4 regions of the Bradyrhizobium sp. USDA 4502 genome follow, and region 1 is predicted to be linked to each of the others. Evidence: riboswitches for the same ligand, from Rfam matches in the RefSeq annotation. Region 1 holds a riboswitch; each other region holds the start of a gene.
The links. A riboswitch is a leader RNA that binds a small molecule or an ion and turns the genes downstream of it on or off. The one in region 1 is predicted to bind cobalamin.

Region 1 (7,280 bases):
CTCCGTGCCTGGCAGCTTGCCGTGCTGCGCTTCGCAGTGACGCTCGACGACGACGATCGGATGCACGCGCTCGGTGTGGCCGGCGAGGTCGACCGGCTGGGCGGCGCGGCCGATGACGCCTTCCACTTCTTCCGCAGGACGACCGCGGAGCTGTGCGCGGCGATCTCCGGTCAGGGCGCGGATCAGGATGCCGTCATCCGGCGGTTCCTGGCGCAGATCGACAATGTCAGGCTCAAGCGTGCGGTCGAAGCGGCGATAGCCAGGGACCGCACGCCGCCGAAACTCGTGGCGAGCCGCGTGAAGCCCGGCGCCGATCTCTGGCGCGGGCTGCCGTCGCGGCGTGCAACCGGAACGTAGGAAGGGCCTCACTCTGCAATCGCCATCACGGCGCGGCGGATATTCCGTCACAGCATGTCGCCACAACCCTGGCCGGCTTGCTGCGATCAGTGCGATGCGCTTCTCTGTGCTCGACAGGAGACCGGTCGGTTTCGGAATGCGGGGAGTGGCGAGATGGGTGGCTTGGTGATCAGCGGCGGCCGGGTGGTGGATCCGGCCAGCGGGATGGACGCGATCGGCGATGTCGCCGTCGTCGACGGCAAGATCGCCGCGGTCGGCACCGGCCTCGGCGGTTCCGAACGGCAGATCGACGCGACCGGGCTCGTGGTGGCGCCGGGCTTCATCGACCTGCACGCGCATGGCCAGACCATTCCAGCCGACCGCATGCAGGCGTTCGACGGGGTGACGACCTCGCTCGACCTCGAGGCCGGCGTGTTGCCGGTCGCGTCCTGGTACAAGCGCCAGGCCGAGAAGGGCAGGGTGCTGAACTACGGCGCCGCCGCCAACTGGGCCTTCGCGCGCATCGGTGCGATGACCGGCTCGAATTCGGAGAGCTCGCTGGAATCGTTTGGTGCCGCGATGCGCGATCGCCGCTGGATCGAAAACGTCGCGACCGAAGGCGAGGTCGGCGGCATCCTGGAGCGCCTCGCCAACGGACTGAACGAGGGCGGCATCGGCATCGGCATTCTCAACGCCTATGCGCCGGGCGCCGGCGTGCAGGAATTGACCGCGGTGTGCCAGCTCGCGGCGGATCATGCGGTGCCGACCTTTACCCACGTCGCCTACATGTCGCGGATCGATCCCGAGAGCGCGGCCGAGGCCTATATCCGCCTGATCGGCTACGCGGGCGCCACCGGCGCGCATATGCACATCTGCCACTTCAACTCGTCGAGCAAGACCGATATCGAACGCTGTGTTGGGCTGATCGCGAAAGCGCAGGCGCAGGGCCTGCCGATCACGGTGGAGGCCTATCCCTACGGCACCGGCTCGACCGTGCTGGCGGCGACCTTCTTCAGCGATCCGAAATTCGAGGAGCGCAACGGCCTCGGTTATGATTCGGTGCAGCGCGTGACCGACGGTCACCGTTTCGGCAGTCGCGAGGAGCTGCTGGCGGCACAGGCCGAAGAGCCCTCGACCTTGGTACTGTGGCATGTGCTCGACATCGAGAACAACGCGCATCATCGCGATCTGCTCGACATGGCGGTGCTGTATCCGGGCGGCGCAATCGCCTCCGACGCGATGCCGTGGACGCTGTCGGACGGCCGTCCCTACAGCGGCGACGCCTGGCCGCTGCCGGACGATGCCACCTCGCATCCGCGCTCGGCGGGCTGCTTCACCCGCTTCATCCGCGAATGGGTGCGCGAGCGCAAGAAGGTGTCGCTGCTCGAGGGCATCCGCAAATGCGCGCTGATCCCGGCCGAGATCCTGTCGGCGAGCACGCCGGCGATGCGGGCCAAGGGCCGGCTGCAGGTCGGCGCCGACGCCGATGTCGTGGTGTTCGACTACGAGACGTTGAGCGATCGCGCGACCTTCTCCGCGATGAATCGTCCGGCGGAGGGCGTGCGGCATCTCGTGGTCAGCGGCCAGCCGCTGATCAGCGATGGTGTGCTCGATGTCGCGGCGCGTCCCGGCCGGCCGGTGCGCCGGCCCGTCACCGGAGGCTAATGTGCCGGTCCCGATCCTGCTGGTCGCGGGCTTTCTCGGGGCGGGCAAGACCACCGTCGTCAACCATCTGCTGGCGCATGCGCAAGGGCGGCGCATCGCCGCCGTGGTCAACGATTTCGGTGCGATCAATATCGACGCCGAGCTGATCGCCGGCGCCGGCGACGGCGTGGTCAGCCTGAGCAATGGCTGCATCTGCTGCACACTGGAGGGCGACCTGCTGCGCACGCTCGCAACCTTGCTGCGGCGTGATCCGCGTCCCGAATTCATCGTGATCGAGACCAGCGGGATCGCCGATCCCGCCGACATCGTGCGCAACCTGATGGATCCCGTGATCTGGAAGGAGGCGCCGCTGGAGACGGTGCTGTGCGTGGTCGACGCGACGCAACCTGCGGCGATGCTGAACGATGCGCTGCTGCGCTCGCAGCTCCGGGCGGCGGATGTGGTGGCGCTGAGCAAGGTCGATCTGACTGACGCCGCTGCGTGCGCCGCGATCCGCGACGCCGTGCGCGCGGCGCGTCCGGCGGCCGTGGTGGTTGATGCCTTGCATGGCGAGGTGCCGGCCGCGCTGCTGTTCCCGACGGACCTCGATCATGTGCCGGCTCCGCGCGAGACCGCGCCGCGACGGCCGGCGTCCGATCGCTTCGAGACGCTGAGCTGGACCTCGGAGCGGCCCGTCGTGCTGCCGCGCTTGCAGCAGGCGATCGGCAGACTGGCGCCGAAGCTGGCGCGGGCGAAGGGATTGTTCGAGACGGTGGAGCAGCCCGGGCGGCTGACCGTGCTTCAACTCGCCGGCGGCCGCGCGACCCTGGCTGCGGGCGGCGTGCCGTCGCCCGGCGTGCCGCGCACGCGCATCGTGTTCATCGCCGAGATGGGTGCGCTGTCGCGCGCGGAGATTGATGAGGTGATGCAGGGATGTGTCGAGGCTCAGTGACGCGAACCTACGTTTCCCGTCATCTTGAGGAGCCGCGAAGCAGCGTCTCGAAGGATGAATCGGCCACCAGCCGGGCCGTGCATCCTTCGAGACGCGCGTGCCGCGCTCCTCAGGATGACGGGTTGCCTTTCGGCGTCAGCCCTCGACGTCGCTGTGTCATCGCCGCAGCAGCATCTCGCAAAGCATGTGTGCGACAATCGCATCGAATTGACAGCCCTGCAGCCAGCACCTATCGTTTTTGCCGACGGTTCCCTTCGGGGATCAAAAGGGAATGCGGTGCGAGGGTAACCCCAATGCCGCAGCTGTCCCCGCAACTGTAAACGGCGAGCCTTTCGTCAAATTGCCACTGGGCCATCGGCCCGGGAAGGCGTCGACAGGCGATGACCCGTGAGCCAGGAGACCTGCCGTCAGTCGTGGTCACACGCGAGCACATCGGGCGGGGGCGTCCTGGTGGGATCGGAGCACTGCCTTTTGGGCAATGCGCCAGTCCGCGTTCGCGGTGACGTGCCACGTTACCGCGAGTCCTTTTCATGTCTCCGTCCTCTCCCGTTGCGCGCAAATGGCGCCTCGGTCTTCTCTGCTCCCTGTCATCGCTGCTGTTGCCGGCCGAAGGCTCGGCACAAACGCCTCCACCAACCAGGCTCGATCCGATTGAGGTCGCGCCTTCCGCTGTGGCAAGGCCGAAGCCCGCGGCGCGAAGCCGTGCCGTGGCCGCCGCGGCGCGGCCGAGGCCCGCGACGATCGCAACAACCGGCAACGCGCCGCGCGTCGCAGCGTCGGGCGTACCGGGATCGGCATCGCCGACGCTCAATGCCACCACGCAGGGCGGCACCGGCAGTCGTCTCAATCTGACGCCGCTGCAGACGCCGGCCAGCGTCGAGATCATCACGGCGCAGACCATCGCTGAACGCGGCCAGCATAATGTGCTCGATGCCGTCACCCAGGACGCGGCTGGCTTCATCGCAACGCCGGCACCCGGCAATGGCGGCCTGTCGTTCAGCACCCGCGGCTTTGCCGGCAGCAACTCGGTGATGACGCTGTATGACGGCACGCGCTTCTATATCGGCTCCGGCACGCTGACGTTCCCCTACGACACCTGGTCGACGCAGCGCATCGAAGTGCTGCGCGGCCCGGCCTCGGTGCTGTACGGCGAAGGCGCGATCGGCGGCGTCATCAACGTGATCCCGAAGAAACCGCTCAATACGCCCTACAACGAGGCCGAAGTTTCGCTCGACAGCAACATGACCCGGCGGCTCTCGGTGGACAGCACCGGTCCGATCAATCCCAATGTGTCGTACCGCATCAACGCCACCGGCAACATGTCGGACGGCTGGGTCGATCGCGACAAGACCTCGAACGCGGTGGTCTCCGCTGCCGTGCGGGTGCAGGCGTCGGACAATCTGGCCTTCACGCTGTCGGAGGACTACGGCGACCGCAGCCCGTCGCGCTATTTCGGCACGCCGCTGATCAACGGTTCGATCCAGGATGCGCTGCGCTTCAAGAACTACAACGCATTGGACAGCGCGATCCGCTATCAGGACAGCTGGACCCAGTTCAAGACCGAGTGGGACGTCGCCGACGGCATCAAGGTCAACAACACGCTGTATTACCTGACCAGCGAGCGGCACTGGCGCGACATCGAAAACTATACCTGGAATCCGAAGACCCGGCTGATCGATCGCGCGAGCTACATCGAGATCTTCCACGACCAGAAGCAGCTCGGCAACCGGATGGATGCGACCTTCAGCGGTCACGTGTTCGGCCTTGCGAACCAGGTCGTCGCTGGCTTCGACGTCAACCGGATCGACTTCACCCACACCAACAACTCGCCCTATGGCGGCGCGTCGTCGGTCAATCCTTACGTGTTCGATCCGGGATCGTTCTTCGCGACGACGACGGCGACCACGCCGGGCTTCAATGCGATCGTCAATCAATACGCGCTGTTCGCCGAGGATCGTCTCTTGCTGACCGATCAGTTGTCGCTGGTGACCGGTGTCAGGTATGACCGTCCCGAGGTGGATCGCACCGACTACAAGACGCCGGCGAACAGTTTCGAGACGGCGCTATCGGGCACCAGCTGGCGCGCGGGGCTCGTTTACGAGCCGATCAAGAACCTCGCGTTCTATGGCCAGTACGCGGTCGGCGTCGATCCGGTCAGTAATCTGATCTCACTGTCGACCACGCAGAAGACGTTCCAGCTTGCGACCGGCAAGCAGACCGAGATCGGGGTCAAGCAGTCGTTCTGGGGCGGCCGCGGCGAGTGGACGCTGGCTGCCTACGAGATCGTCAAGACCGGGCTCACGATTCCCGATCCCGGCAATCCCACCGGCGGCCTGGCATTGCAGATCGGCCAGCAATCATCCCGCGGGGTCGAAGGATCGATCGGGCTCGCACTGAGCGACGGCTGGCGCGTCGACGCCAATCTTGCACTGCTGCGCGCCAGATACGACAACAACAGCCAGGTGGCCGGCGGCAAGATCGTCAGCTTCAACGGCAATGTCCCGGTCAACGTGCCGCAGCAGGTCTCGAACGTCTGGCTGACCTGGGACTTCGCGCCCAACTGGTCGGCCTATGGCGGCGTGCAGATCGTCGGTGCGATGTACTCCGATCTTGCCAACACCCAGCTGCGGCCAGGCTACAACGTGGTCAATGGCGGCGTCAGGTGGAAGCCGGATGACCGCACCACGGTCGCGTTCCGCCTCTACAATCTGTTCGACAAGGCCTACGCGGTGACCTCGAACGGCACCGGGCAGTGGCTGCTCGGCATGCCGCGTACCGTCGAATTGTCCGTCAGCGTGAAGTTCTGACCATGCGCAACGCTCTGATCCGGCGCGGGCGGCGGTGGCTCTATATCGTCCATCGCTGGATCGGCATTGCGACGTGTCTCCTGTTCGCGATGTGGTTCATCTCCGGCCTTGTCATGATGTACGTGGCCTTTCCGCGCCTTACCGACAGCGAGCGCCTCGCCGCGCTTCCTGTCATTCCCTGGAGCAAGGTGCAGCTCGCACCCGATCGCGCGATGGCGATCGCAGGTGTCGAGCGTTATCCGCGTGATTTGCGGCTTTCGATGATGGACGACACGCCCGTCTATCGGGTGACCGGCTGGAAGGCAGGGGCGATCACGATTTCGGCGACCGACGGCAGCGTGATCGACCGGATCACGCCGGACCAGGCGCTGGCCATTGCCGCTCATCATCCGCATGCCGTGCGGCCTCGCTTGATCGAAACGATCACGCGCGACCAATGGTCGGTGACCGCGCGCTTCGATCCGTTGCGGCCGCTCCATCTGATCGACCTCGGGGACGCCGATGGCACCGAATTCTACGTTTCCTCGCGCAGCGGCGAGATCGCGCTCGACACCACGCGTTGCGAGCGGATCTGGAATTGGCTCGGCTCGATCCCGCACTGGATCTATCCGACCGTGTTGCGCAAGGACGGCCCGCTGTGGCGGGATGTGGTGCTGTGGATCTCGGGTGTCTGTCTTGTCGTCGCGATCACCGGCTTCTGGATCGGCGTCCTCCGCCTGCGGCTGATGCGCCGCTACGCTGATGGCGCCGTCTCGCCCTATCGCGGCTGGATGGCCTGGCATCACATCGCCGGCCTGATCGGCGGCATCTGCGTCTTGACCTGGATGTTCAGCGGCTGGCTGTCGCTCAATCCCGGCGGCGCGTTCTCGGCACGCGGCATCACCCGCGAGATTACAATCGGCTACAGCGGCCATGAGACGCCCGACATCGTCGCCGGCTTCCAGTCGTCGCCATCGATGCCGGCGGTGGAGGCCCGCTTCGTCTGGATCGGCGGACACCGGTTAATGTTGCTCGACGACGGTAACGGCGGCCGCAGCATCGCCGATCCTGTGACCGGTGCGCGGATGACCCTCTCGCGCGACGAGATCATCGCTGCCGCCAGACACGCAATGCCCGGCGCTGCGATGACATCAGCGCGGCAGCTCGATGAACCCGACGCCTACTGGTACACGCTGCACCAGACGCGCGAGCTTCCCGTATTGCGGATCGGCTTCGACGATCCCGCCCACACCTGGCTGCACATCTCCCCCGTCACCGGCGAGATCCTCGACCGCAGCGACGACAGCCGCCGGTCCTACCGCTGGCTGTTCAACGCGCTGCACAGCCTCGATTTCCCGCTGCTGCTGCGCATCTGGCCGGCGCGCGACGTCGTGGTGTGGCTGCTGTCGGCGGCTGGTACGATTATCTCGATCAGCGGGATCGTGATCGGCTGGCGCCGGTTGCGGCGGCGGAAGGTACGAGGCAGGCGCGTGTCGGCGAGCCTCGTGCGCACACCCCCGTAAGCCGCGATTACTTGGCGGTCAGGTGCACGTCCGGCGCCG
Region 2 (7,280 bases), 2.6 Mb from region 1:
TCGAGCCGACCTTCAGCACGTCATCAAGTGCATGCATGAGGGCGCCACCGTTCTTCTTGGGAGACTTGATGTCGGGCTGGTCTGCCACGCCATCCATCATGTCCGCGGTAGCCTCCTGTTCGGCAGGCGTTTGAGCGGCATGCGTCTTCAACTGCGGAGCAGCGCGGTTCGCACCAGACATGTTATTGAAGAACTGCTTGAAATCATTTCCGCTGATGTTTCCGGAATCAACCGTGTGGCCGCCGCCGAAGTCGAAAAACTTGTGGTGGGTTTTGTAGCCGGTAATCGCGTTGTTCATCAACCCAAACAGCACAGGATCCGAGAGCAGCTGGGAGGCCGCTTTTCGTACCTCGGGAGAAAGATTCTTGTCGTCCACCATACTCGCGAGCTTTTCCCGGGTCAGAACGCCATTTCCAAAGAAGGCGTCCTGGTTGTTGTTAATCGTGTCTAGTGTGCTCAGCTCGGGTCGGCTGAGACTCATCGATGATGAAGCGACCTGCAAAAAGTCCTCTTTGTGGACCTTATCGATCGAGCCGCCGTATAACTGCTTCCATTGATCCGGGTGGTCGAGAAAATATTGAGCCGCCGCGAGGACCTGTGGGGGGCATTTGCCAATGTCGGCGTTGCCGTCCACGATGTGTCTGAAATCCGCAAGGCTCAAGTTCTTGGGCAGGTTATCGGAATAGCGGTAGAGCTCGCGCATGGCATCGGTCAGGGTCATGACCGATGGCTCACCATTTCCGGTCCCGTCGGATGGTATGTAGTTCTGCTCGTAGGTCCGCGCCCGCTGCTCTTGGAACGCGGCAACTTGGGGGTGGTGATCGGAAAAGCCGCAGAGATCGCCCACCTTGATCTTGCCGCCACAGCGGCCGTCGCCTTGCGAACCGATCGCATAAAAGAGCTCCGGGTCCTGTTGCAGCGCTTCGATCGCCGCCTTTAGATCCGGCGGTGTCGAGGGATCGTTGGCCAAATCTCCCAGGGACTTCCAATCAAGCGGACATTTGTCCTTGTGGCGGTTCAGGACAGAGACAATCTGCAGTTCCGCATTAGTCAGCGTGCCACCATTCCAGGTGATCCTTGAGCTTTGTACGGGTGCCTCCGCAATGATTGGGCTGCTCGCAGCACAGGACGGCTGTGGGTCATCCTGATATCCATCCAGTGCCGCCCTAATCTCTGGTGGAAGAATACTCCGCGTCTCCCGCGTGAGTTCCTCTGTCAGTTGCTGGGCTGCGTCTGTCGGCACCGGCTCCTGCGGTGCGGAATGATCGCTAGTCGCGTCCTTCGACGCGAGGCTGACCAACATCGCCTGAAAGCTGGAAAAGTCCTGCGCCGAAGAGGGCGGGGCGGGCATTCCGGGTAAAGCCACAGTTGAATTGGCGGTTGGCGATAGGTCGACTGACATTATACGTTCTCCGATTTAAGGGTGCACCACAAGACGGTCACCTAGTTGCGGCCCGAGATCGCGACGAACAAGGAGTGTTGAGCGGCAGAGTTCAACAGGTCCTACCACTTGCATCCTGTTGCTCGGTGCGCCTCCAGCGCTCAGTTCCGCGACCATCCATGGGGACACCGCCGTCTTCACGCCGTATGCTAGGACGGACAAGCTTTCGAGAAGCTGACGGCGCTCAGACGATTTCGACACGATTGATGACATGGCCTTGCCAGTAAGGCCGGACGGATTTTCAATGCCGGTGTCAGCTTTGTATGGTTGCGTTGACTTGGCCTGGTGCAATTCCCGTCTGCCGATCCGCAGCATTCGTTGATTTGGTCTAACGATCTCGCAAGATCTCCGGAGCATCTCAAGATGGGGCACTGGTTTCGCGCTCGATGATCATCAGGTGACGAAGGCTCGTCAGCTTTCGGTCAGCTTGCGTTTCTAGGGTGCTGGCCCATTCGCGCTCACGAAGGTGCCAATCTCATCACGTGACAAAACGGTTCTTCTCATGTTGCCTGCCGTTGCCTCGATCTCTCTCAACCCGGCTGAATGGTTCTCCAGCGGCTGTTTATCGGTGCGGGACCAGTTTCATGATAGTCTTGCGCAGGCAGCTTCGAAGCAAGGTGCAGCTTCGTGGGCCTGCCGCCTGGCATCCGGCAGGTAAACCGGAAGGTAGGGATCATTTCGATTCGGCCTTGACGAACCTGTGGGGTGTTGGCGATCGCGTCATTCAGGTTTCGCTCATCTCCAAGGGCGCCGGCGCCGTCAGCTTATCTCTGAATAAGCTTCTATCGGTGGGCTGAGCGGGCTGATGGTTTCTTCGCACAACAGCAGGATCGCTCGCGCCGCGACGCGCAGAGGGGGTGATGCGCTTGTTCACTTGCCACTTCTGCTACCGCATCGGCGGATGTAAGGGCCTACACCCTATATAACCAAAGTGCAGGCGGGTACGAAGGCAACAGCCGTCGAGCTGCTTGCAAATGAGAGGAGACATTGCGTTGCGGATAGATTTCTCGCGCATCAATCGGTCTAAAGCTGCATTCCACGATATTTATGCTTCGGATGATCCGAGGGCATATTTCTCGGTCCTCGGAGACCTGGATTATATGATACCGGACGTGGCTGAGCCGGTTGTGCGCCAAATACTGGCAGCGAAAGCTTCGGCCACCGGCCTCAAGCCCGTCGTGCTCGATGTTGGTTGTTCGTACGGTATCAATGCAGCGGTGCATCGCTTTCCGCTGACCTTCGCGGGCTTGCGTCACCGCTACGCCCGGCGTGAGATGAGAGCGATCAGCTCTGAGACATTGGTGAGTCTCGATCGCAGTTTCTATGCAGCCTGGCCTGATGTCGGGTTGGCACGCTTTATCGGCCTCGATGTGTCGGCAGCGGCGGTCAGCTATGCGAAGAATGTTGGCCTTTTAGAGCAGGGCATTGTCGCTGACCTTGAAAAGGAGGCGCTATCGATGGACAGCGCGCGCATTCTCCGCTCCGTGGATGTTATCATGTCGACCGGATGCATCGGCTACGTTACCGAGAAGACGTTCGGCGAGATTCTCGATGCGGCAGAGAAGCAACCATGGATCATCTCCTTCGTGCTACGAATGTTCCCATTTGAATCGCTCGCCGCGACGTTCGCAAACCGTGGTCTTGTGACAGAACGTCTTGCCGGCGCAACGTTTATCCAGCGTCGCTTTCGCGATGCTGAAGAATTTGAGAGCTGTTTGGCCAGCTTGGCGGCCCTTGGCGTGGATGCCACCGGCCTCGAATCGGAAGGGCTGTTTCACGCCGATCTGATCTTGTCTCGCCCCGAGGCGGATGCGCGCGCCATGCCTTTGGAAGACATTGTCACTGTCGCCAGCGGCAGGGGACGGCCGATCGGACCCCGTTACGTTCATGTTGAAAGTAAGGAGGGCTTGCAGGTCGCGCTGGAGCCGTGACAGGCGTGGGACCACTGTGCAGCGCGATTCGGTTCGGGGCTGGATGCAAGGCCATTCCGGTCGACGGCGCGCCAGAGCCGATGTTGTTCGCCCGCGAGTGGATAACGAATTCGTCCAGATGCCATTGGTCGCGGCGAGCAGGAGCGCTGCGAATCAAATCAAGCGTCTGGCCGAATTGCTCCTCTACTGACGCGCCGTTTCTTAGATTCCATCAATGCGACGTGCGAGCCAGGAATTCCCTCGACCTTTGCGCAGGCTTGACGGAAACCGGTAATGCAGCCCAACGGCATATCCAATCACCTGCAGCAGAAGCCGACAGCGGCGACAAAGTCGTCCGGGCTTCGGTATGTTTTTGCGTTTCAATCTGGATCTCCCCAGTTGACGAATCCCGGCGAGTAGTGCCTATGTCTAGCCAGTCACGGTCTTCTGGCCCCAACATTTTGTAGGTCGGAAGCTAAGAGGGAACCCGGTGCGCCGAACGGCTACTCCGGGGCTGCCCCCGCAACTGTAAGCGGCGAGCGGTTGTCATCATGGTCACTGGCGCAGCACAGCGCCGGGAAGGCCGACAGCCGCGGCGACCCGCGAGCCAGGAGACCTGCCGCGACTGAACGAAAGTCCTCGGGCGGGGTGCCCCGTTGGGTCGCTTGCAGCCGGAGACGTTTGACCGGTTTCCTCGCAAGTCATCCGCGCAGTCCCCCCCGCCTAACATCGCGGGGTTGCCGATGTCGCCGTCTTACGATTTCGATCAGCATGGTCATCTCATTGAGGAGCCGGCGCGCGTGAGGTCGCAGCCATTGCAGGCAGAGCCCAGCGCGCCTGAGTTGTGTCTTGTGCCGCCGCCGTCGCCGGCCCCGCTGCCGTACCCCCTTGCGCCATCGCCAAAGCCGGCCGATCTCAAGCTCGATCGGACGCGCGACGACCTGTTGACGCCGTTCGGCAAGCTGACGCTGAGCGACCGTTATCTGCTCGCCGGCGAAATGATCCAGGACATGTTCGCGCGGGTGTCTTGCGCCTTCGCGGATGATGTTGCGCATGCCCAACGTCTCTACGATGCGATGTCTCGGCTGTGGTTCATGCCAGCCACACCGGTGCTCTCCAACGGCGGCACGACGCGCGGCCTGCCGATTTCCTGCTTCCTTAACTCGGTGTCGGACTCGCTCGAAGGCATCGTGGGCACCTGGAACGAGAACGTATGGCTTGCCTCTAACGGTGGCGGCATCGGCACCTACTGGGGCAATGTTCGCTCGATCGGCGAGCAGGTGAAGGGCGGCGTTACCTCAGGCATCATCCCGTTCATCCACGTCATGGACGGCCTGACGTTGGCGATCAGCCAGGGCTCGTTACGGCGCGGCTCGGCTGCGGTCTATCTCGATATCCACCATCCCGAGATCGAGGAGTTCCTCGAGATCCGCAAGGCGTCCGGCGACTTCAACCGCAAGAGTCTCAACCTGCATCACGGCATCAACGTCACCGATGAGTTCATGCGTGCCGTAGGCGCCGGCACTGCGTTCGCTCTGCGCAGTCCGAAGACCAAGGAGGTTATCCGCGAAATCGACGCCCGCCAGCTGTGGCAACGCATCCTGGAGAACCGGCTGCAGACGGGGGAGCCTTATCTCTTGTTCATCGATACAGTGAACCGCGCGCTCCCCAAGCACCAGCGCGAGCTCGGCCTCAAGGTCTCAACGTCCAACCTGTGCAGCGAAATTACCCTGCCGACCGGCATCGATCATCGCGACGAGGAGCGTACCGCCGTGTGCTGCCTGTCGTCGCTCAACCTCGAGACCTGGGACCAGTGGAACGAGGAGCCTGGCTTCATCGAGGACGTCATGCGCTTCCTCGACAACGTGCTGACCCACTTCATCACGGTGGCGCCGGGCGTCATGAAGCGTGCCCGCTACGCCGCCTTGCGTGAGCGTTCCGTCGGCCTTGGCGTCATGGGCTTCCACTCGTTCCTGCAGGCCAAGAGCATTCCGATGGAAAGCGTCGTGGCCAAGTCGTTCAATCTGAACATGTTCCGGAAAATCCGTCGCGATGCTGATGCGGCATCCGTGACGCTCGCGCGCGAGCGGGGGCCGTGCCCGGATGCCCTGGAACGAGGCGTGATGGCCCGCTTCAGCCATAAGATCGCGATCGCGCCGACCGCCTCGATAAGCATTATCTGCGGCGGCACCAGCGCTTGTGTAGAACCCATCCCGGCCAACATCTACACCCATAAGACCTTGTCCGGCGCCATCTCGGTGCGTAATCGGCATCTCGCCAAGCTGCTGGCCGCCAAGGGCGCCAATACTTCGGCGATCTGGCAGTCCATCATCGCCGCCGAGGGTTCGGTCGCCCATCTCGACATCCTCTCGGAAATCGAGAAAGCGGTCTTTCGCACCGCCTTCGAGATCGACCAGCGCTGGATCGTCGAACTTGCCGCCGACCGCGCCGCGTTCGTCTGCCAGAGCCAGTCGGTCAACCTCTATCTGCCGGCTGACGTCGATAAATGGGATCTTCACATGCTGCACTGGACGGCATGGAAGCGGGGGGTGAAGAGCCTCTACTACTGCCGTTCAAAATCTATTTCGCGCGCGGCGTTCGCCGGCGCCATCGCCGATGGCGACAAGGCTGCGCCCCCGCAACCATCGCAGCAGCGCACCGACTATGAGGAGTGCCTCGCATGTCAGTGATCGATCCCTCGTCCGTCGATCCGCGTACGCTGATCGGCAAGCAGCGCGTCGGCCTCCTCGACTCGACCGGCAGCTACGACGTTGATCGCTACGCCTGGGCTTACGAGTTCTGGAAGCGCCAGCAGCAGACCCATTGGATGGGGGAGGAGGTGCCGCTCGGCGCAGACCTCAAGGACTGGGCGTCGGACCGCGTCACCGACAACGAACGTGCGCTGCTCACCCAGATCTTCCGTTTCTTCACTCAATCGGACATCGAGGTCGGCGACAACTATCTTAAGCGCTACATCCCGATTTTCCAGCCGCTCACCGTCCAGATGATGATTGCAGCTTTCACCAACATGGAGACGGTCCACATCGATGCCTATGCGCTACTGCTCAAAACGCTCGGTATGCCCAAAACCGAGTTCGAGGCATTCCGCGGCTATGCCGAGATGCGCGCGAAGGCCGACTACATGCACGAGTTCGGCGTCGGCACCGTGGCCGATGTCGCCCGGACGTTGGCGATGTTCGGCGCCTTCACCGAAGGCATGGCGTTGTTCGCGAGCTTCGCGATGCTGCTCAACTTTCCGCGCCACAACAAGATGAACGGTATGGGACAGATCGTAAGCTGGTCAGTGCGCGACGAGAGCCTGCATTGTGAGGGCATCATAAAGCTGTTTCACGAATGGCACCGCGAAACTGGCGCGGTGACGCGCTCCGTCCGTGACGATATCATCGACGTCGCCAAGACCATGGTGAAGCTGGAGGAGAACTTCGTCGACCTCGCCTTTGGCCTCGGCGAGATCGAGGGTATGAATCCCGAGCAGATCCATGCCTACGTCCGCTACGTCGCCGACTGGCGACTGACCCAGCTGCGGATTGCCCCGGTATTCGGCTTCTTCGAGGCTAAGGAGGGCGGGTTCATCCGGCTCAAGGCACATCCGCTGCCATGGCTCGTGGAGATTCTCAACGGTGTCGAGCACGCCAATTTCTTCGAGCAGCGCGCCACGGAATACTCCAAGGCGGCGAGCCGCGGCAGCTGGGATGGCGAAGACGGGGTGTGGGCAGCTTTCGGCCGGACGTAGTCATGCTGGAGCTAATCATCAAGGGCGATTGTGCATGTGACGATCGCGTTGATGATCAAGGCTGCCGACTTCGTGGCGTCGGCACAGCGGGACGGAGAGACTAAAACGACAGGAGGACGGCTGCGATCGTTCATCTCGAGCGTGCAGCTATTCTGACTTGACCGATTCTGTAATG
Region 3 (7,280 bases), 370 kb from region 1:
CGAACCCGAAGCTGATGGACGTCGTGGTGCCCGCCAACATGCATGTCGGCCTGCACCAGGACGAACTCGCCAAGGAGGGCCTCTCCCTCAGCGCGCGCGACGCCATCGCGAGCCTCGGCCGGCCCGATATCCTTCTGGTCGATTTGCGCGAGAGCGCCGAGCGGGCCAAGCACGGCACGCTCGCGGGCGCGCTGCACGCGCCCTATCCGGGGATTTGCGCCACCCTGCAGCCCGGCGGCATGCTGCGCGAGGTCGCGGCCGCAACCGGCCGCCGCGTCGTGTTCTTCTGCGCCTTCGGCGAGCGCTCGGCGATGGCGGTGGCCGCCGCGAAGAAGGCGGGACTGGCCAACACCGCGCATATCGATGGCGGCATCGACGCCTGGAAGAAGGCCGGCGGGCCGGTGGTGATAACTCCGTAGCCCGGATGAAGCGCAGCGCAATCCGGGATCAGCCCATCCGCGGATTGAGTGGCCCCGGATTGCGCTTCGCTTCATCCGGGCTACAAGGCTACCGCGTCACCCGCTTCAGCTCTTCCGTCAGCCGATCCAGCGCATCCGCCAGCATCACGCCGCCGCACACCGTGAGCCGCTCCGGCAGCACGATGCGCTTGCTTTGCGGATAGAAGCGCTCCAGCGCCGGATGCAGCAGGAAGGCGCGGCCGTCATCCTCGGCGCGGTCGCCGGCTTCCGACACCAGGATGAAATCCGGCCGCAGTTTTACGATCGCCTCCAGCGAAGCAAACCCGCCTGCGCCGACGCCAAGTTCGCCGGCGGCGTTGGAGAGACCGGTTGCCGCCAGCAGCGAGCTGACCAGGCTGCCGTCGCCGGGCACAAAGCCACGCCGCTCCAGCGGCAACACGCGGTAGTGATGCGCGCTCGCCGCAGCGCGCGCCCGGGCGGTGGCCGCATCGAGGCGCGCGATCTCGGCCTCTGCGCGATCGGGATGCTGCACCACATCGCCCATCGCGCGGATCTGGTTCTTCACCTCGTCCAGCGTGCGCGGCACCGTGAATTCGACGAGGTGCAGCCCGTGGGCCTTCAACAGATCACGGGTCGCGCGCTTGTCGAACAGGCTGACCACGACGAGGTCGGGCTTGAGCAGCAGCACGTCCTCGGCCTCGCCGGACAGGCGCGGAAAGTTTCGCGCCTTCTCCGCGGCCCAGGATTGCCAGTCATCGCGCGAGAAGCGGCTGAGGCCGATGATCTGGTCCGGGTCGGCCAGCGACAGCACGAGCTGGTCGCTGCAGACATTCATCGAGACGATGCGCGGTCCGGCGGCGAACGCGGCGCCGGCGGAAATAAGCCACAGCAGTATCGCGACCACCGCACCAAGATGAAGCGAAGCGAGATGGCTGCCACGCTGAAGGTGCGCCCCCTCTCCCGCTTGCGGGAGAGGGTTGGGGTCGGGGTCGTGCCGCAATGAACGCTCTTTGAGTGGAGAGAGCCCCCACCCGCTGCGCTCTTCGCGCGCAGCGACCTCCCCCGCAAGCGGGAGAGGTGAACTGAGCTCGTGGTGAGGCCGTGGCCACATCACACGTCCGCCCACGGCACGATGACGACCTCGCGCTGAAATTCGGCACGATAGGCGCTGATGCGGAACACGCTGGCGAGGACGCTCTCCGACAATGCCTCGACGGGCGCGCCCTGCGCGGCCAGCCGCCCCTCCGCGAGCACCAGCACGTGATCGGCAAAGCGCGCGGCGAGTCCCAGGTCATGCGTCACCACGATGACCAGCACGCCGGTGTCGGCAACGTTGCGCAGCTTCTGCATCACGTCGATCTGGTGGCGCGGATCGAGCGAGGCCGTCGGCTCGTCGGCGAGGATCACGGGCGCCTCCACCGCGAGCACCCGGGCCAGTGCGACGCGGCTGCGCTCGCCGCCGGAGAGTTCGGTGACGCGGCGATCGCTGAACTCAGCGACGTCGACCGCCTGCATCGCGCGCAGCACCGCCTCCACATCCGTCTGCGACAGCCGCGCCGGATCGGTCGCACCGTGCGGATAGCGGCCGAGCGCGACGATATCGCGTGCCGGCAGCGGCCAGTGCACCATGTGGCCCTGCGGCAGATAGGCGAAACGTTTCGCGCGCTCGCGCAGCGGCAGCGACGCCAGCGCATCGCCGCCGATCCGGATCTCGCCGCCCGACGGGATCAGCCCGGCCAGCGCGCGCAGCAGCGTGGTCTTGCCGGCGCCGTTCGGCCCGACCAGCGCGACCAGATGGCCCGATGGCAACGACAGGGAGACATCGTGCAGCACCTTGCGGCTGCCGAGCGAGGCATTGAGCGCGGCAGCCGAGAGCAGCGTCATGCCACGCCTCCGCCGAGCGCGCGGCGTTCGCGCATGATCAGATAGAGGAAGAACGGCACGCCGATGATCGAGGTCAGCACGCCGACCTTGATGTCTGAGGTCGAGGGAATGATGCGCACCGCGATGTCGGCGGCGAGCAGCAGCGCCGAGCCGGTGAGCGCGCTCGGCACCAAGAGCCGCGCCGGATCGTGACCGATCACGGGACGCATCAGATGCGGCGCGACGAGGCCGATGAAACCGATCGTGCCGGTGACTGCGACCGCGCCGCCGACGCCGAGCGCCACGCCCGTGATCACGAAGAGCCGCAACCGCCCGACGTCGACGCCGAGGCTCTGCGCCGCCTCCTCGCCAAGCGTCAGCGCGCGGAAGGCGCTCGCCTGGCTGAGCAGGATGGCGGCGCCTGCGATAATGAAGGGCAGCGCCAGCGCGACGTGCTGGAAGCTGCGGTCTTCCAGCGAGCCGAGCAGCCAGAACGCGATCTCCAGCACCACGAACGGATTGCTCGAGAGATTCATCACCAGCGCGGTCGCGGCTCCCGCAAAGCTCGAGATCGCGAGCCCGGCGAGGATCAGGATCAACAGCCCGGCATTGCGGCCGGCGATCGCAAGCAGCGCGAACACCGAGCCGAACGCGGCGATGATCGCCACCACCGGCAGCGCGTAGGAGCGCACATCGGCGAGGCCCAGCGCGATCACCAGCACCGCGCCGAAGGCGGCCGATTGCGGCGCGCCGAACAGCGACGGCGAGGCCAGCGGGTTGCGCAGCAACCCTTGCAGCGCCGCGCCTGACAGCCCAAGAATACCGCCGATCGCGAATGCCAGGATGGTGCGCGGCAGGCGGATCTCGCGCACGATCACCTGCGCCACATCGCTGCCGCCGCCGAACAGCGCCTCGATCACCGCGAGCGGCGACAGCCGCACCGGCCCGATGCCGAGCGAGATCACCAGCAGCAGCAGCACAAGCGCGAGCAGCGCCGCGGTGGCGCCCCACCGGCGCCGCGCCGCGACCTCGGCCGCCAAGGCAAAATCCTGCACGCTCATCGGATCCATGCTCTTACAGCGATCGTCGTGGCAGACAAGCGACACTCGACAAAAACCGTGGCCGCACGGCCATTGCCCGACTTCCGCCGGATTGACTTTGCTACCCGGCCGAACCCTAGATGAACATGACGGTTCTTTCATGAGATGAAAAGGGAATGCGGTACGGGGAAACTTCCCCAACGCCGCGGCTGCCCCCGCAACTGTATGCGGTGAATCCTTCGTCACAGGCCACTGGGAATCTCGGTCCTGGGAAGGCGACGAAGGGTAACGACCCGCGAGCCAGGAGACCTGCCGTCAGCCGTGGTCACACGCGATGCTGCCGGTCGGGGAGTACAGGCATGAGCTTCACCTGATGCTGTGAGCACGATGGTGAGACTGGTTCGCGGTGACGTGCCACTGACGTTGCCGAGGCCTTTCTTATGTTCTCCTTCCCTTTCCATCGGCGGCGCCGCGCGCTTCTGCTCGCGTCGACGATGATCGCGCCGGCGACGATGCTCGCGCCGGCATTCCTTGTCTCCGCAGCGCGGGCGCAGCAGGCACCCGCTCCCGATCAGCTGCCGGCGATCGAAGTCACCAAGCCGGGCGACCAGAACGTCACGCGCGCCAGGCCGGCCGCTGACGAAGCGCCGGCGCCCGCGACGCCCGGCGCCGGGCACCTCGCAAGGCAACAATACAGGCAGCGGAGCCGGATCGGGCACGACAGGGACCGGTGTGGCCACCGGAACGGGCGGCACCGGCGGCCGCCAGTTCGCCGGCATTGTCGGCACCTCCTCGGCCGTGATCACCGCCGACGACATCGCGCATTCGCCGGTGCAGTCGTTGCCCGAGATCCTCGCGCAGGTGCCGGGCGTGCAGCTGCAAACGCCCTATGGCGGACCGAACGGCGCCAAGACGTCGGTCGACCTGCGCGGCTTCGGCGCGTTCGCGACCGACAATACCCTCTTCCTGCTCAACGGCCGCCGCCTCAACGACGTCGACAAGGCCGGCTTCGACCTCACCACGATTCCGCTCGATTCGATCGAGCGCATCGAGATCACGCGCGGCAACAGCGGCGCGGTGCTCTACGGCGACAACGCGGTGGGCGGCGTCGTCAACATCATCACCAAGACCGGCGTCGGCGGCCCGCCGACGACGATGCGGGCCGAGGCCGGAGTTGGCTCGTTCAACACCCGCATGGCCGCGGTCTCCGCGGCACTCAATTCCGGCCCGTGGTCCACCTCGTTCTACGGCAACGGCATCAAGTCGGACGGCTACCGCGTCAACAATGCGCTCGACCAGCGCAACGCCGTCGGCAACATCAACTACACGACGCCGGATCTCACCGCCTTCCTGACCGTCACCGGCAGCGACCAGAAGCTCGGCCTACCCGGCGGACGGCTGGTCGATCCGTCGATCGGCGTGAACGAGCTGCTCACCGATCGCCGCGGCGCCGCGACGCCCTTCGACTATGCCAACCAGCAGACCGCCAGCGTCACCGCCGGCTTCACCAAGACGCTGATGAACGGCGTCGACCTCATCGTCGACGGCGGCTGGCGGCAGCGCGAGACGCAGAGCGGCTTCTTCGGCACGGTGCCGACCATCAGCTTCGCCTCGACCTACAATGACGCCGCGCTGCAGACCTGGTCGCTGACGCCGCGGCTCAGCGTCAAGAACGTGATGCTGGGCGTGCCGTCGACGATCCTGACCGGCATCGACTATTACGATTCGACCTTCCGCGAGGCGCGCGGCGCCTATCAGGGCGTCGACCCGTTCCACATCTACAGTATCGAGCAGCAGTCCGTGGCCGGCTATTGGCAACATACGCTGGGCCTGTTGCCGACGACCGACTTCTCCTACGGCGCGCGGGTTCAGAACACCAGCATCTCGGCGCGCGATCGCTACGACCCGAATGCGCCATTCGCATTCGACACCCAGGCGGCACCGCTCGACAGCAACGAGACGCAATACGCGCTGCATGTCGGCATCGAGCATCGCCTGACCGACACTTTCTCGGTGTTCGGCCGCGCGGCACGCGCATTCCGCACGCCTGATGTCGACGAACGCGTCGCGTCGGGTCCGTCATTCGACCCACTGACCTTCGCCCCGATCCCGCAGAATTTCCAGCTCAAGACCCAGACCTCGCAGGATGTCGAGGGCGGCTTTCGCGTCAGGACCAACCGCTTCCAGGTCCAGTCCAGCGTCTATCTGATGGATCTCGAGAACGAGATCCATTTCAACCCGGTGCTGTTCTTCAACACCAACCTCGACCCCACCCGCCGCTACGGCTCGGAGACCAGCGCGGCGCTCAAGGTCAGCGACAGCGTCACCCTGCGCGGCGGCATGGCGATCACCCGCGCGGTGTTCCGCGAAGGCATCTGGGCCGGCAACGACGTGCCGCTGGTGTCGCGCTACACCGGCAATCTCGGCGTCACCTGGAATATCTGGCAGAACTATCTGGTGTTCGACGCCACGGTGCGGGCCTGGAGCTCGCGCATCATGGACAACGACCAGGCCAACACCCAGAGCCGGATTCCCGGCAACGCCACCGCCGATATCAAGCTGAGCGGGCAAGTTGACCGCTTCTTCTGGTCGCTGAGCGTGAACAACCTGTTCAACGCGCTCTATTACGACTACGCCATCGCGAGCACGTTCACCGAGGGCCGCTTCTCGGCCTACCCGCTGCCCGGCCGCACCTACATGGTAAAGGCCGGCGCGACGTTCTAGAGCATGATCCGGTGGGGCGGGTGTGCCCCGCCGCACCGTCTCCGAATATTACAAACGCACGGAAACTGGGGTAGAGTTCCGGCAGCTGATTTGACCCGCGCAGGGGAAACGCATGGCCAAGGCCGGGAAGCAGACCAAGGGCGGCACGAAGACCAAAGACAAGGCCGACGACAAGTCGAAGAAACCTCCGCCACCCGCAGCGCTACAGGACGACGAGTACTACGAGGACGGCGACATCGCCACGCCGAAGCTCGACCGCTACGGCAATGATGACGAGCCGTTGTGAGGCGCGGCGAAGATCGATCGACCGATCCCGCGCAGTCGCGCGCGGCGGCCTCGTAGGTTGCGAACTACCGAGCCCGGCTCATCCTCGCCAAGCAGACATTAGGTCGCAGCGAGGTCATGGGCCGGACCACCCTTCCGGATTGGTTTGCCCACCCCCTGAATGCTAGGCTCGCATGGACGCTGGGTCCTTGCTGGGGGGCGGTGCCATGAGATTTGCGAAGGCAGTGCTCACGGTCTTCTGCATGATCGCGTCGATGTGCGACCCGTCCGATGCGCAACAAGCTCCCAGGAAAGTAGGAATCCTCGTCAACGGCGGCCCGTCGCCGCTCTTCGATTCCATCAAGAAAAATCTTCTGAGCGACTTCGCCGACCGCGGCTATCTCGAAGGACGCGACATCGTCATCGAACCGCGATTTGCCGAATCGAAGCTCGAGCGCCTTCCGGGCCTCGCCTCGGAGCTGGTCGGTGCGAATGTGGATGTTATCCTTGCACTCGGCGGCCCGGCGTCGGTGGCGTCGCAGAAGGCCACGTCGACGATCCCGGTGATCTTTGCGATCGTCACCGATCCGGTCGCGTTGAAGCTTGTCGCCTCGATGGACAAGCCAGGAGGCAATGTCACGGGCCTCACCAACCTTGATCAGCAGCAGGCCAGCGACCAGTTCAAGCTTCTGAAGGAGGCATTCCCCGGGATCACGCGCGTTGCGATTCTCAGTGATCAAACGATCCCCGGCGCGGATGAACGCGGGCTCGCCCCGATTGACCGCGCCAACGAGGCCGCAGCCAAGGCGCTGGGGCTGGAGCCGCAAATCGTGAAGGTCAAGGGTGCGGACGATCTGGAGGCCGCGATTGCCGGGATGGCAAAGGAGCGCGCGGAGGCGCTGCTGGTCCTTGAAGTGCCGGTGCCCTGGAGCAATCGAAAACGAGTCGGTGAACTGGCCATCAAGAACCG
Region 4 (7,280 bases), 5.9 Mb from region 1:
GATTGCCGAGCTTGCCTTGTGCGGTCGTTACGAAGTTGAAGTTAACAGGATCGTGCAGAAAGCGAAGATTTGCGTCCCTTTCGCCATCGGTGACCTCACTGGCGATCAATGAGAGCGCAAAGGCGCGCCAGCCAAATTCAATCGGCTTGGCATATGGCGATGCAAGTTTGATCGTTCCGTCGGTCGCGATCTTCCAAGTGATTGCGTACTGTTCGTCTGATTTGTTGTCTTGATGCCTGGTCCAGGAAAAGTACACATACTCTGTTCGGTCAATTCCTTCAGCGACTCCCCACGACCGAGGGACGAAGTGAGCCACCTTCGAGACCTTGGAGATGATTTGTTCTATAGTCTCGCCGTCTTGCGCTCGCCACGTTGACTTGACCCTTTCGACAAGCGCGCTGTCATTGGCGCGAACGTTGCTGTTTGTCGCTGCCAGCCCGGCCAGGCAGATCAGCGATCGACCGAGACAGAACCAAAGCACGCGCGTTCCAGACATTCTCTTCATTGCGGCCGGCCCATCTGGTTCTCATGCACGCGTCAATTCCAAAGCGGACAATCTTCGACGTGCTCTACGAGATCGCTAGAAGTTAGCGGCAACGTGACGCGAGCACCTGCTGATGTCCCGCGCAAGCAGGCGCTGTCCCTCGATGTCACGCGCCGCTAACTTCAGTGGTCAGCCAAAGCTTCAACTTGCAATGCTGGACCAGCCCAGGAGGAGAAGCCTGGGCAAGCGAGGACTTGCATTCTTCGTGCCAGGCAATAGCAGGCAGTTCGCACCAGATTTGTGCCGCCTTTGTCGACTTTCCGACCTGCGCACCTTATTTATGTTGCCATTAAGCCTATTCGCAGCGACTTTCGTGGCTCATTCCTGTCACGCACTGGATCTTCGAGCAGCGCAGTTTTGAAAGCCTTGCTGCCAGGAGCCAGACGACAATTGGGTGCAGGTTTGCCGCCACCGAACCGGTGTGGTCCGGGGTCGTTGCCGCTGCTGCCAAGGTCGAGAGTGCCTCAGCCGGTTGTGCTTGGCGCTTTATGGCCAATAACGAGGCGAAGCCGCCCATCAGCGGCGAGCGATTTGGAATTGGCGCTCGCAAGTTCAAAAGTCAGGCAGACGATGGGACGATGGCATTCGCCGCTCGCGTGATGGCCCGCTATCGTGACCGGCGTCTATCTGTTCGTCGCCGTAGTCAACATTGGAGGAGCTGCGCTTCCATGCAGTCGTATCGACCGGGCAAGAAGGCCAAGCCTCGGGTTGAGCTAGCTTCGGCTTGAACTGCTCAAAACGTTCGAGAACATCTGTCTGACCGCCGGGTTCATAAGTGGCCTTGCTATCCAGCCGAACAGGCCGACCGCAAAGACGGCAGCAGCAAAGACGCTGAGGGCACTCCAAACAGCCATTTTCATTGCGAGCTACTCTTTTCGTTAGTGATTCACTATGCTTGCTTTTCGCAGTATCGCCAAAAACGTCCGCATGGCGCCTACCAGGATTGGTCGTAGATCAACATGCTCGCTGAGTACGCTGCCGGATTTAGCGTATAGCGCGCCTATTCACACTGGTTGTTGGTGGAGAAAGGGGGACGTAGCGAAGGCTCGATGAATGTTCGAAAGCTGGATCGCGTGAAGAGCGTCCTGTCTCGGCACCGTGACCTTCATCGCCCAGGCCGCATTCGTCTCTTCCATGATCTGACACGCGGTCCGACGCCAACGCGCCTCGCAGACGGTCACCCCGATATCTGTGATTGGAGAGTGCCTTCAACGTCGCGATCAAGAGTGGCCGTGCATCGTCAACACGTAGGAGACGTCGCAGCATCAATTTGAGAGGTTGACGGCGGAGTTGTCTTGCCGATAATCCAAGTCGTCGAGGTTCTCCGGTTCCTGTTTTATCCGGAGCTAAGAGGGAAGCCGGTGATGCCGGCGCTGCCCCCGCAACTGTGAGCGGCGAGCCGCTGTCCAACAGAGTCACTGAAGCCTGCGCGGCTTCGGGAAGGCCGGACAGTGGCGATGACCCGCGAGCCAGGAGACCTGCCCCGACAATATGTTCGTCCACGGGCGGGGTGTCCCGGTGGTGCGCCAAGCAGCCGTCGCTCGCGCGACGTCTCCTGCCTGCGTCCGCCATGGCCTTTGCCCCCAACATGGGGTTAACGCTATGTCTCTTCTCTCACTTCCGGTTGCCACGCTCGGGACGCCGCGCATCGGTCCAAGACGCGAGCTTAAACTCGCGCTCGAAAGCTATTGGGCCGGAAGAATCAGCGAACAGCAATTGCTCGAGGACGCAGCCGGCCTACGTGCGGCGAACTGGGCGCGCCAGAAATCCCTCGGTGTCACCATCATTCCGTCGAACGATTTCTCGCTATACGATCAGGTGCTCGACACCAGTGTCATGGTCGGCGCTATCCCGGAAGTCTATGCCTCGAAAGCCGAGCCTGCTTCTCTCAAGACGTATTTCGCCATGGCACGCGGTTCACAAAGCGGCAGTCAGGATGCGAGTTGCGGTCACGGACCTCGCGGCTATGGCGCACCCGCGCAGGAGATGACCAAGTGGTTCGATACCAACTACCACTACATGGTTCCGGAATTTCATCGGGGGCAGACTTTCAGACTCTCCTCTCGCAAGCCTATCGAGGAGTATGAGGAAGCCAAGGCCCTTGGCTTTCAGACGCGCCCTGTCCTGATCGGTCCGGCCACTTTCTTGAAGCTAGGCAAGAGTGCGGATCCCGCGATCCAGCCACTGTCACTCCTGGATGACCTGATACCGATCTATATCAAGGTTCTGCAGGAATTGGCCAAACGCGGAGCAGAATGGGTTCAATTTGACGAGCCCTGTATGGTCCTTGATCTGGATCAGGGGGCAAAAAAATCTTTGCTGCATGCCTATGACCGGCTCGCCAAGGAAGGGCCGGCCATCAAGATCATGGTTGCCAGCTATTTTGGCCACCTTGGCGACAATCTTCACACCGCCTTGCGCCTACCTGTTGCCGGCCTGCATGTCGATCTGGTTCGGGCGCCGGAGTTATTGGATCAGATCATTGCTGCCGGGCGAAGTGAACTCGTCATGTCACTCGGCGTGATAGACGGTCGCAATGTGTGGCGGACGAATTTGTCGGCGCTGCGCCAGCGGCTCGATCCCGCCATTGCGAAGCTCGGCAAGGATCGCGTACAGATCGCCCCATCCTGTTCGCTGCTTCACGTGCCGGTCGATGTTGAACTCGAAACGGAACTTGCCTCCGATGTCAAGAGCTGGCTTGCGTTCTCGGTTCAGAAGATTCGCGAGCTTGCGACCTTGGCACGGGCACTCGCAGGCGATCAGGATGTTGCCGACGCTCTTGCGGAATCGGAGCGCGTTACCACCCGCCGCGGAACTTCCCCGAAGATCCGTGACGCCAATGTCGCCGTCCGGATGAGTGCGATCAATCAGACCATGCGACGGCGCGTCAGCCCATTTGCCAGCCGTGCCGAGATCCAACGCAAGCGCTTCAAACTGCCGGCGTTTCCGACCACGACGATCGGATCGTTTCCGCAGACCGCAGAGGTGCGTAATGCCCGCGCGGCGCACGCGAGAGGCTCGATGAGCGACGGGCAATACGACAAGTTTCTCAAGGAGGAGACTGCGCGTGTTGTCCGTTGGCAGGAGGACATTGGCCTGGACGTGCTCGTGCACGGCGAGTTTGAGCGCAATGACATGGTGCAGTACTTCGGCGAGCAACTCGCCGGCTTCGCATTTACCAAAAACGGCTGGGTACAATCCTATGGCTCGCGCTGCGTTCGGCCACCGATCCTGTTTGGCGACGTCTCGCGGCCGAAGCCGATCACCGTGGACTGGTGGCGCTACGCGCAATCACTAACCAACAAGCCGATGAAGGCGATGTTGACCGGACCGGTAACGATTTTGAACTGGTCGTTTGTTCGCGATGATATTCCCAGAAGCGAGGCCTGCCGCCAACTTGCGCTCGCGATCCGAGACGAAGTCAGGGATCTCGAGAATGCGGGTGCGACCATGATCCAGATCGACGAAGCAGCGCTGCGCGAGGGGTTGCCACCGCGTCGATCGGAGTGGGCGGCCTATCTCGACTGGGCCGGGGATTGCTTCCGCATCTGCTCATCGGGCGTCGCCGATCAAACCCAGATTCATACCCATATGTGCTACTCGGAGTTCAACGACATCATCGATGCGATTGCTGCAATGGACGCCGATGTCATCTCGATCGAGACCTCGCGCTCGAAGATGGAATTGCTTGACGCGTTTCGGAACTACAAATATCCAAATCAAATCGGGCCGGGCGTGTATGACATCCATTCTCCTCGCGTGCCCGAGACAAGCGAGATGACGGGACTCATGGCGTTGGCTCGCAAGCGGCTGCAGGACTCGCAGCTCTGGGTCAATCCGGACTGCGGCCTGAAGACGCGGAAATGGGAGGAGGTTCGCCCAGCACTGGTCAACATGGTCGCTGCCGCCCGCGAGCTGCGCGCTGGATCCGCTCCCGTCGACCGTTGAGCCTTGGCCTGTTGTCTCTCGTCGAGAAAGCCGATCGCTTGTGGGACTTTGCGCAGTCGGTGATCGTGAGGGGACTTGGGGAACGAAAAAGCCCGGCCGCCTTTAGCGGCCGGGCGAAGTGTGTCCGGGAGGAGCGACGCTCTATGCATCGCACCGACGTCCATCGGCGGAGGGAGGACAGCCGATGGTTCGATCACGGCGAGGGCATCCGCCGAAAATCTGACCACAGTTAAAACAAAAGCTCAGCGGAGCTCAATTATGCCGTGGTATGCCGCCGATATTGCCTGGGATTAAAAATCTACACTAAGGTTTGTCGCTGATGAGTATTTTCGCAACGTGTTGCCGAGTTGAGCGACGTGGGCGGTAGTCGGGCCGTCATGGGCCGGCACCAAAGCGCACCTTGGTAGGCGTTCCTGCCGGAAACGGTGGGCTAGATCAACGCGACTATACGAAACTGCCGACGGAAAAAGAATGAGCGGGCTTGCTATTGATGCAGGCCCTGCTTACGCCAGTCTTGGGTCCGCGGGTTCCAAGCTTTGGTTGGGATCTTGTACAGCTTGGCAGACGAGCGGCGAACGGGATGCCGATCGGCGTGCTCTTCAGCGGTGTGATTGGTCGTCATCCTAAAGCATAGCCCAGTTGCGGGGATACTGAGCTCGGATTCTGAAACGCTGGGTTTCGCTTAGTCGCTAGACCGCATGACTATGTGTAGCGCCGGACCTAAGGAGGTGAGCGTCGAAGACTGATGCGACGCACCGGGCCAGGAACTCTGCGCCCTGGGCTACAGTGAGCCGGCCATCATCAATCGCCACGACGCCATCGGCGATAAGGCTGCCGAGACGAGAATGATCGACAACGGCTAATCTCGGATCTCGGCCGTAACGACGGGATGTCTCGGAAAGATCAACCGCAAAGTCGCACATGATTCGCTCGATGATTTCGGCGTGGAAGCGATCGTCATCGGTCAGTAGATAGCCCCTTGCGATGGCGAGCCGATCCTGGGAGATGCGAGCAAGGTAGTCCTTGGTCGAGACCGCGTTTGCGGCAAACCCCTGTTGCATACGGCCGATGGCGCTGGCGCCCAGACCAATGAGGACGTCAGCGCAATCGTCAGTATAGCCCTGGAAGTTGCGCCTCAGCCCGCCTTCCTGCCTCGCTAAGGCGAGATTGTCGTTCGGCAAGGCGAAGTGATCGACGCCTACGCGAACGTATCCAGCATCCACCAAAGCTCCCGCGATGGTTTCGGCCTGGAGGTGGCGCGTGACGCTGTCGGGTAGGCTGGACGCATCGATCCTGCGTTGATGTTTCTTGAACGAAGGAATGTGCGCGTAGCCAAAGGCCGAAAACCGGTCCGGATGAAGCTCGAGGCACTTGGCGACGGTGTCGAGGCACGAAGCGACCGTCTGCCGGGGCAGGCCATAGAGCAAGTCGAAATTGATCCGGCCGACGCCGGCGCGGCGTAACCGATCGACCGAGGTCGCGGTCTGTCCGAAGCTCTGCAGACGATTGATGCCGTGCTGAACAACTGGATCGAAGCTCTGGATACCAAGGCTCGCCCGGGTGACCCCGCAAAAGCCCAGCGCCTCGGCCATCGGCTCGCTCAACGTGCGTGGATCGATCTCTACGGCGATCTCCGCATCGGGCAGGACAGCGAAGGAATGGCGCAACGAACCGACGAGATCAGCAAATGCTTCAGGTGTCATGATCGTCGGGGTACCGCCCCCGAAGTGGATATGAGAGATCGGTTGCCGTCGACCAAACGTTTCTGCAACGAGGTAAGCTTCAGTCCGCAGTCCCGCTGCATAGATCGCGATCGGCTCCTGGCGTTTCGTGACAGACGTGTGGCAGCCACAATACCAGCACATCTTTCGACAAAACGGCACGTGAACGTAGATCGATGCGGATTGCTGGGCGTCCAACGACTTGAGCCACGTTTGGTAGTCGGATTCGCAAACCGATGCTGAGAAATGGGGGGCCGTCGGATAGCTGGTGTAGCGTGGCAGCCGGTGCTGCCCGTAGGAGTCTGCCAAGTCCGGTCGCATTCGGATGCCTTTCTTCCTCCTTGGGCCAGATTACCGGACACGCAGCAGATAAGCTTTGCGCTGGCTCAAATATCGCGTCGGACGATCGTGGCCATCATGCCGAAATTGGTAGGGCATGCCCGTGGCGTATGCATCGCACTTTGGGACGCAATGAGGCGCTCGCCCGGCCGCAATGAGCAGCATCTATCCGCGCGGGCCTCTGTAGTTCGTTGGTGATCAAATCCGGTCAGCGAACCGAGCCGCAATCGGTTAAGGTCATTCCCTGTGCTGGCCGGAGCGCTCGACGAGCGGCCGCAACCATCCATTCCGATCGGTCGGCGTGGGGTTCGTTTGGCGCGTGATCAGCGTGGCGTAGGCCAAGCCATATTGCCATTACCCTAGCGACGCACAGGTCATGGAACCTGCCGGACCCGGAGTGTATGGATTTCGGCGGCCGTGCGCAGCGTATGCGCGCCGGGAAGATTATCATCTTCATTTCAACAGGACGATCATGACGTCCACTTCCCATCGTGACACGTCGGCGATCAACTACGGTCCATCGGCTTTGGCGCCATCTGGCGGCTTGCCGGCCATTGCGGACGAAAACGCGACCGAGCTCCGTTCGGCTTCAGCTTCTTGCTCCAATTCTAGAATATGCGCTCTTAGCGCATCGGATGTCGCTTCCGCTGTCTTGCTGAATAACGGATCCCCGTCATTGGTGCGGGCGGATGCGACTTCGGTCCAATCCTCAGCCGATAGAGCCTTAA

Region 2: it holds a riboswitch for cobalamin, as region 1 does, so the genes downstream of both, ACVW1B_RS42990 (ribonucleoside-diphosphate reductase subunit alpha) here and ACVW1B_RS30970 (TonB-dependent receptor) in region 1, are expected to answer to the same signal.
Region 3: it holds a riboswitch for cobalamin, as region 1 does, so the genes downstream of both, ACVW1B_RS32695 (TonB-dependent receptor) here and ACVW1B_RS30970 (TonB-dependent receptor) in region 1, are expected to answer to the same signal.
Region 4: it holds a riboswitch for cobalamin, as region 1 does, so the genes downstream of both, metE (5-methyltetrahydropteroyltriglutamate--homocysteine S-methyltransferase) here and ACVW1B_RS30970 (TonB-dependent receptor) in region 1, are expected to answer to the same signal.

What each region holds. Positions count from the first base shown of each region.
Region 1 covers NZ_JBSSGF010000001.1:6,619,973-6,627,252, reverse strand. Annotated here, with positions in the region: gene ACVW1B_RS30985 (hypothetical protein) at 1-357, shown strand, start outside; gene ACVW1B_RS30980 (amidohydrolase family protein) at 511-2,001, shown strand; gene ACVW1B_RS30975 (CobW family GTP-binding protein) at 2,003-2,932, shown strand; cobalamin riboswitch at 3,161-3,355, shown strand; gene ACVW1B_RS30970 (TonB-dependent receptor) at 3,640-5,739, shown strand; gene ACVW1B_RS30965 (cytochrome b family protein) at 5,742-7,241, shown strand; gene ACVW1B_RS30960 (tetratricopeptide repeat protein) at 7,249-7,280, opposite strand, start outside.
Region 2 covers NZ_JBSSGF010000001.1:9,229,485-9,236,764, forward strand. Annotated here, with positions in the region: gene ACVW1B_RS42975 (HrpF/NolX family T3SS translocon protein) at 1-1,402, opposite strand, end outside; gene ACVW1B_RS42980 (nodulation protein NolB) at 2,026-2,238, shown strand; gene ACVW1B_RS42985 (class I SAM-dependent methyltransferase) at 2,416-3,372, shown strand; cobalamin riboswitch at 3,775-3,989, shown strand; gene ACVW1B_RS42990 (ribonucleoside-diphosphate reductase subunit alpha) at 4,152-6,041, shown strand; gene ACVW1B_RS42995 (ribonucleotide-diphosphate reductase subunit beta) at 6,032-7,105, shown strand.
Region 3 covers NZ_JBSSGF010000001.1:6,987,966-6,995,245, forward strand. Annotated here, with positions in the region: partial or broken gene ACVW1B_RS32675 (MBL fold metallo-hydrolase) at 1-419, shown strand, start outside; gene ACVW1B_RS32680 (ABC transporter substrate-binding protein) at 508-1,323, opposite strand; gene ACVW1B_RS32685 (ABC transporter ATP-binding protein) at 1,530-2,303, opposite strand; gene ACVW1B_RS32690 (FecCD family ABC transporter permease) at 2,300-3,343, opposite strand; cobalamin riboswitch at 3,456-3,653, shown strand; gene ACVW1B_RS32695 (TonB-dependent receptor) at 4,055-6,046, shown strand; gene ACVW1B_RS32700 (hypothetical protein) at 6,159-6,332, shown strand; gene ACVW1B_RS32705 (ABC transporter substrate-binding protein) at 6,538-7,280, shown strand, end outside.
Region 4 covers NZ_JBSSGF010000001.1:726,032-733,311, forward strand. Annotated here, with positions in the region: gene ACVW1B_RS03285 (nodulate formation efficiency C protein) at 1-505, opposite strand, end outside; cobalamin riboswitch at 1,845-2,044, shown strand; gene metE (5-methyltetrahydropteroyltriglutamate--homocysteine S-methyltransferase) at 2,147-4,492, shown strand; gene hemN (oxygen-independent coproporphyrinogen III oxidase) at 5,182-6,534, opposite strand; gene ACVW1B_RS03300 (hemerythrin domain-containing protein) at 7,063-7,280, opposite strand, start outside.